3 regions of the Brevibacillus sp. SAFN-007a genome follow, and region 1 is predicted to be linked to each of the others. Evidence: riboswitches for the same ligand, from Rfam matches in the RefSeq annotation. Region 1 holds a riboswitch; each other region holds the start of a gene.

What was found. Region 1 has a riboswitch for S-adenosylmethionine ahead of ACTHO6_RS06675 (substrate-binding domain-containing protein). Riboswitches for the same ligand answer to the same signal wherever they lie in the genome.
Region 2: linked by a shared signal. The riboswitch ahead of metH (methionine synthase) and the one ahead of ACTHO6_RS06675 (substrate-binding domain-containing protein) in region 1 are both predicted to bind S-adenosylmethionine.
Region 3: linked by a shared signal. The riboswitch ahead of ACTHO6_RS04220 (BMP family lipoprotein) and the one ahead of ACTHO6_RS06675 (substrate-binding domain-containing protein) in region 1 are both predicted to bind S-adenosylmethionine.

Annotation. Positions count from the first base shown of each region.
Region 1 is NZ_JBQCKK010000003.1:289,308-291,572, reverse strand. Features, by position in the region: gene ACTHO6_RS06680 (ATP-binding protein) at 1-733, opposite strand, end outside; SAM riboswitch class I at 936-1,057, shown strand; gene ACTHO6_RS06675 (substrate-binding domain-containing protein) at 1,170-2,192, shown strand.
Region 2 is NZ_JBQCKK010000001.1:375,635-377,899, forward strand. Features, by position in the region: gene ACTHO6_RS01880 (hypothetical protein) at 1-273, opposite strand, end outside; gene ACTHO6_RS01885 (hypothetical protein) at 353-511, shown strand; gene ACTHO6_RS01890 (YjcZ family sporulation protein) at 530-637, opposite strand; SAM riboswitch class I at 841-941, shown strand; gene metH (methionine synthase) at 1,060-2,265, shown strand, end outside.
Region 3 is NZ_JBQCKK010000002.1:171,029-173,293, forward strand. Features, by position in the region: gene ACTHO6_RS04215 (methyl-accepting chemotaxis protein) at 1-523, shown strand, start outside; SAM riboswitch class I at 629-750, shown strand; gene ACTHO6_RS04220 (BMP family lipoprotein) at 944-1,972, shown strand; gene ACTHO6_RS04225 (ABC transporter ATP-binding protein) at 2,103-2,265, shown strand, end outside.

The DNA of each region.
Region 1 (2,265 bases):
CCATGCTGATGCGAATGTACTGATTGGTTTTCGCGACATTTTCCGGATTTTCCTGAATCAGCCGCAAAAACCCTTTGACGGCCGTGAGCGGGTTTCTCACCTCGTGCGCCAGCGAAGCGGCGACGTGGCTCATCGTCTCGATTTTTTCGTTTTGCGCATGGCGAATAAACAGCGCCTTGTCGGAGACGCATTTGCTAAATAACGACATCAACAGCCAGATGCCGACAAAATTTTGAACGGGGATCACGAACGCATGATAGGCAAGGTGATCGGATACATAGGTAGGAAAAATCAGATAGGTCAACCCCAAATCGATCAGGGAAATAAGCGCACCCGTCAAAAGAGTAAACAGTGTTTTCCGATAACTGGCTTTGTACCGTCGATCAATCAGGAGGGAGACGGCGAACGTGGCGGCCAGAACGAGCATGGCAACCCAGGTGCCTTCGCCGCCCAGATAGTAGCGGTACAGCGCCGATTCGCCCAGCACGGTCAAGGCGACTGGCACCCCGCCGTAAATCAGAGCGAAAAAGACAATGACATGCCGGATATCAAACAGGATTCCCTCCACGACGCTCGAAGCGAAGGTCATCGTCAGGAGCATGCAGACAGAGCTGGTTACCAGAATAAAGCAACGGCTATAGTTGCGCATCCGGTCGAGGTAATAGATGTGAAACAAGACAAATGGGATCAGGGCAAAGAACATCTGCAAGATGACTTCTTTTAATAGACTCATGGGACATCCTCATCGCAAATTTGCATGACTTTTGCTTCAATCTACGATATTTCGACAAGACTTTACCGAATCCCTCCAAAATTTGGAGAATGGAATGGAAGGATTTTGTAGTTCAAAAGTTTTAAAAACCTAGTTGACAGATGGGTAAAACAAGAATTATAGTCTGTATATATTCATCCAAACGTTGTGAAAATAAAAACTACTCTTATCCAGAGAAGGCTGAGGGAATGGCCCTATGATGCCCGGCAACCTAGCTGGCAAGATCCACTGTCTTGCGAGCCAAGGTGCTAACTCCAACAGGTAGCGATACCTGGCAGATAAGAGGCGCGAATCTTGTCGATCAAGCCTCTTTCATCTGTTGAAAGAGGCTTTTCCCATGGGAAGGTCGCCTCCTCAGCTTGAAGCTCAGCAGGAAAGAAAAAAGGGGGATTTTTCGATGAAAAAGAAGTTGGGTCTTGTCACATCCATCGTACTGGCTGCGTCGCTGGCTTTGACCGCTTGCGGCGGAGGAGCGGACACCTCACAGACAGGGGCGAACGGCGCTTCCGGCGGCGAGAAGGCGAAGCGCATTGCCTTGATTATGCGCCAAAACGTCGGGACGTTTTCTGCCCAGTACATTAACGGCGTGAAGCAGGAAGTCGAGAAAAACGGCGGCGAGCTGACCGTGTTCAACGCGGACACCGATTTGTCGAAAATGGCCTCCAACCTCGACGCTGCGGTGAACCAAAATTTTGACGGCATCCTGATCGACCACGGTACGGCGGAAGCGCTGCAACAAGGCACGCAAAAAGCGGTCGACAAAAAAATCCCGGTTGTGCTGTTCGACACCGATATCAAGCTGCCGGGCGTCCCGATTGTCGAGCAGGATGACCACAAGCTGGCCGAGCTGAGTCTGGAAAAGCTGGCTGCCGATACGGGCGGAAAAGGCAACATCGTGAAAATTTGGGTAGCGGGCTTTGCGCCGATGGAAAAGCGTCAGGTTACGTATGAAGCCTTCCTGAAAAAATACCCGGATATCAAGGAAATCGCCGCGTTTGGCTCTGCCACCAACAACACGGCGCTGGATACGCAGGCGCAGATGGAAGCGATCTTGAAAAAATATCCGAACAAAGGCGACATTACAGCCGTCTGGGCATCCTGGGATGAGTTTGCCAAAGGGGCTACCCGGGCGATCCAGCAAGCAGGACGCACCGAAATCAAGGTATATGGCATCGACCTGAGCGATGAAGACTTGCAGCTGATCCAGGAGCCGAACTCGCCTTGGGTCGCGACCGCAGCAGTGGATCCGGCGAATATCGGACGCATTCACGCGCAAACCGTTTTCCAAAAGATCAAAGGGGAGCAAGTGCCAGACAGCGTGAAGCTGAATCCGGTGCTGGTCAAACAGGAAGACTTGCCAACGGATAAAAAAGTGACAATGGGCGACCTGTCCCAATACGTGCCAGAGTGGGGCAAGTAAGCAAATAGAGTCAGTTGATTTGGCTATTCCCGTTGCTTTTGTCAACGGGAATCTTGTTTATTTAGGGGGGGCG
Region 2 (2,265 bases), on a different contig from region 1:
GGGGGATCGCCAGTTGTCCGGGAAGCGGTACGGCTGCTCGCCGAACAACAGTCCCAGGACGTCATCCGAGTCAATCGGCAGGAAGTGGTCGTAGTCGTCTCTGCGGCCCCCTTCCGACAGGTTGATGTGGGACAAAAAGTAGCGCAAATAGTGGTCGCCTGTTGCGGTATGCTTGACGATTGAGTAGGTTTCAAATTCGGAGGTTTCCAGTACTTTCACGGTCTCGATACAGGACAGGAATTCGTCCTTTTCGCGAGCGAACAGAGTGTCCATCATTGATCGTTCCTTTCATGGGTTGGGGTAAGCCTCATGATAGCAAAAGCCTTTCTTTCTGACAATGAAGGCATGTCCGATGAGCAAGTCAACGAGCAGACGCCACCACCTGCTTGCCTGTCACATGGCTGTAGCTTGTCTGTTTGGGCAAAGACGGCGTGAGCGGGCAGGCTTCCTGGCGGCAAGCGACATGAAAAAAGAGGCTATCCCTTCAAGCAGCAGCCTGGGAGGGGGATAGCCTCTTCCTGTCATTTACTTAGCAGTCGTCGTTCGAACACCCAATAATGACCAGCAGGATAAACAGTACGAGCACCAGTGCGAAGCTGTCTCCAAAGATGCCATTTCCGCAGTACGATGTACTCACGTTTGTTCCCCCTCCTTTCCGTTATGCTACAGTCTATACACATACGCACAGATTGGCGTGGGCGGATGCCCGGTAAGAGCAAAAATGGGCGCGAAAGAGCGGGAAGAGCGCGAAGAATAGACAAATTCTCAATTGACGAAGACTTTTCGCGGTGTTAAGATACTTTCAAACCTGAAAGTCAAAAATGGAATAACATGGTACAACTCTTATCAAGAGAGGCAGAGGGACTGGCCTGATGAAGCCTCGGCAACCGGTTAAAATCCGGTGCCAATTCCAGCAAAGCTACGGCTTTGAAAGATGAGAGGATGGTTCAGGCGCAAGTGTATCCGCGGACAAATCCTCTTCTTTCTCAGGAAGAGGATTTTTTGATGCAAAAAAACGGCTGAGAATAAACCGACGCAAGGGAGAAAAGGAGCACGTCAATGAAACCCACTTTTCGCGAACAGCTTTCCCGGAAAATTCTGATTCTGGACGGTGCGATGGGCACCATGCTGCAGCAGGCGAACCTGACCGCCGATGATTTTGGCGGCGAGGCCTACGACGGATGCAACGAGCTGCTGAATTTGACCAGACCCGATGTGATTCGCTCCATCCATGAAAAATATTTGGAAGCGGGCGCGGACATCGTGGAGACCAATACGTTCGGGGCAACCTCGGTCGTGCTGGCCGAGTACGACGTGGCGGACAAAGACCTGGAAGTGAACATCGCCGCCGCCCGTCTGGCGAAGGAAGCCGTCGATGCCTACTCCACAGCGGAATGGCCGCGCTACGTGGCAGGGGCCATGGGACCGACGACGAAAACGCTCGCGCTGACAGGCGGCGTCACGTTCGAGGAGTTGGTCGAGGCTTACTACCGGCAGGCAAAAGGGCTGATTATCGGCGGCGTCGATGTCCTGCTGCTGGAGACGTCGCAGGATACGCTGAACGTCAAGGCAGGCGGGATCGGCATTCGCCAGGCGTTTGAAGAGCTGAAGGTAGAACTGCCGGTGATGCTCTCCGGAACGATCGAGCCGATGGGCACGACTCTGGCCGGACAAAACATCGAAGCGTTCTACGTCTCGCTGGCGCACCTGAAGCCCGTGACAATCGGCCTGAACTGTGCGACAGGGCCGGAATTCATGCGCGACCATTTGCGCACCTTGTCCGGCTTGGCGCAATGCGGGGTGAGCTGCTATCCGAACGCGGGGCTGCCGGACGAGAACGGGCATTACCACGAGACGCCGCAAGGGCTTGCCGCGAAAATGCGCGCGTTTGCCGAGCAGGGGTGGCTGAACGTGGCAGGCGGCTGCTGCGGAACGACTCCGGAGCATATCAGAGCCATGGCGGAGGCGCTCAAAGACTGCAAGCCGCGCCAGGCCGTCCGCGAGGCCGTCAGTGCCGTTTCCGGGATCGAGGTGGTCTACGTTGAGGACGACAACCGTCCACTGCTGGTCGGAGAGCGCACAAACGTCATCGGCTCGAAAAAATTCCGCGACCTGATTGCAGCGGGGCAGTACGAGGAAGCGTCCGACATCGCCCGCGCCCAGGTGAAGCGCGGGGCGCACGTCATCGACACCTGCCTGGCCGACCCGGATCGCGACGAGTATGCGGACATGGAGAAGTTTTTGCCCTTCGTCGTGAAAAAGGTC
Region 3 (2,265 bases), on a different contig from region 1:
GATTGCGACGCAAACCAACCTGCTTGCGCTCAACGCTGCCATCGAGTCGGCACGCGCAGGCGAGCACGGGCGCGGCTTTGCCGTCGTGGCAGACGAGGTGCGCAAGCTGGCGGAGCAGAGCGCAACCGCTACCCAGGAAATTACCGAGATTCTCAAATCGCTCCACCAGGAAAGCGAGAACGCCGTCCAGCAGATCAGCAACGGAGAGGCTTCGGTGGCCAAGGGGCAGGAACTGGCTGTAAAAACAGTGGCGTCGATCGAGGCCGTGCGCTCCGGCATGACGGCCTTCCTCCAGGCAGCCGAGCATGTCGGCTCCAGCATGAATCGGGTCAAAATGCGCTCGGGCGAAGTGGCGATGGAAATGTCGACGATTACGGCTGTCACCGAGCAATCGCTCGCAAATCTGGAGGAGCTGTTTGCCACAGCGGAAAACCAGCATCAAAAGGTGCGGGAAATTACCGAAGAGCTGGGCGAGCTGAACCATCTGTCGCATCGACTTCAGCAAACCTTCCGCAGCCAATAAGCGCGAATTGCTGAATTGCCGAATTGGCGGGAACAGTCTGAAAAAACGATTGCTTTTTCAACGGGTTCTGCTAGAATAAACTCATTGTAACAGAATAGTTTGATCTCCTTATCGAGAGCGGCGGAGGGACTGGCCCGATGAAGCCCGGCAACCACTGGACATGCGTGACATGGACAGAAAGGTGCCAATTCCTGCAAAACCTGTACCGGGGTTTTGACAGATGAGGAAGAGGACGGCTTCGGACGCAAACTCTTCCTTCGGGAAGAGTTTTTTTGTTGGCAGGAAGGAACAAACACGAATGATAAAATATTTTTTACAATAAATATTCGTGTTTGTTATTGATCTTTTCGGAAAAAAGCCGTACATTACGGAGTAAGGTCCAGAAAAAACGTAGAATGTTCGGATAGGGGCGAAAACACCATGAAAAAGTTGTTGTTGGCACTCACCACCTTTGCTGTATTGGCTACAGGCTGTGCGGCTGGGGGAAATGCGCCTGCTGACCAGCCAAAAGAAGAAGCGACAGGGCAAGAAGGTGCCGGGAAGAAGCGCATTGCGCTGATTTTGCCGGAAAAAATCGGGGTGAACCCGTTCTTCCAGCAAATGGACGAGGGCGCGAAAAAAGCAGGACAGGAATTTGGCGCAGAAGTGAAAACGATTGAGTCTACCGACCACGGCGCCATCGAAGAAAATCTGCGCGTCGCGGTGGCGGAAAACTACGATCTGATTATCACGTCTTCCTTTGAATCGGAAGACGCGTTGAAAAAAGTGGCGGCCGAAAATCCTGACCGCAACTTCGCGATTATTGATACCGTAGTAGATTTGCCGAACGTGCGCAGCGTGACCTTCCGTGAGCAGGAAGCGGCTTACCTGATGGGGGCGGCGGCCGGTCTTGCCACGAAGACCAACAAAGTCGGCATGGTTGTCGCCATGGACATTCCGTTGTTGAAGAAATGGACAGGCGGCTTCCAGGAAGGATTGAAGGCAACCAATCCCAACGCGGAGTTTTTGGTGAACTACGTAGGAAGCTTCTCTGACCCGGCAAAAGCGAAGGAGCTGGCGCTGCTGCAAGCATCCAAAGGCGCCGACTTCATCAACGGAGCGGCAGCGGTTGGCGACCTCGGGGTGTTCGAGGCCGCGAAGGAAAAAGGCTTCTATACAGCGGGACAGGACGTGGACCGCACCACGATTGACCCGGAGCACATCGTGTTGTCCCAGCTGAAAGGGACAGATACCGCCGCGTACGAAACCGTGAAGTCGTTTGTGGAAGGCTCGTTCAAGCCCGGCGTCATCTCGTACGGCCTGAAAGAAAAAGGCGTAGGCGTTACCTATGTGACGCATGAGAGCCAGACACCTTTGAACGCTTTTATTGGGCAGGAAGTCGTGGACAAAGTCAAAGCGATCAGCGAGGAAATCGTCGCTGGTACCCGCAAAGTGCCGGACTCGTTTTAAAAACGGGCGCACCGGGCAGGATGGTGACCGACTACAGCTGTGTAGTCGGTCTTCCTTATAGACAAAAAGGCAAAAGCATCGAACAAAGGCGAGGCTAGGTGAGGCGAAGCGCAAAGAAGGAGGGGCAAGGATGACCGTTCGGTTGGAAATGCGGAACATGACCAAGAAATACGGCGATTTTACGGCAAACGACAAGGTCTCGTTTTCGCTTGCGGCGGGAGAAGTTCACGCCATCGTCGGGGAAAACGGCGCGGGCAAGACGACGCTGATGCGGATGCTGTACGGCATGGAGC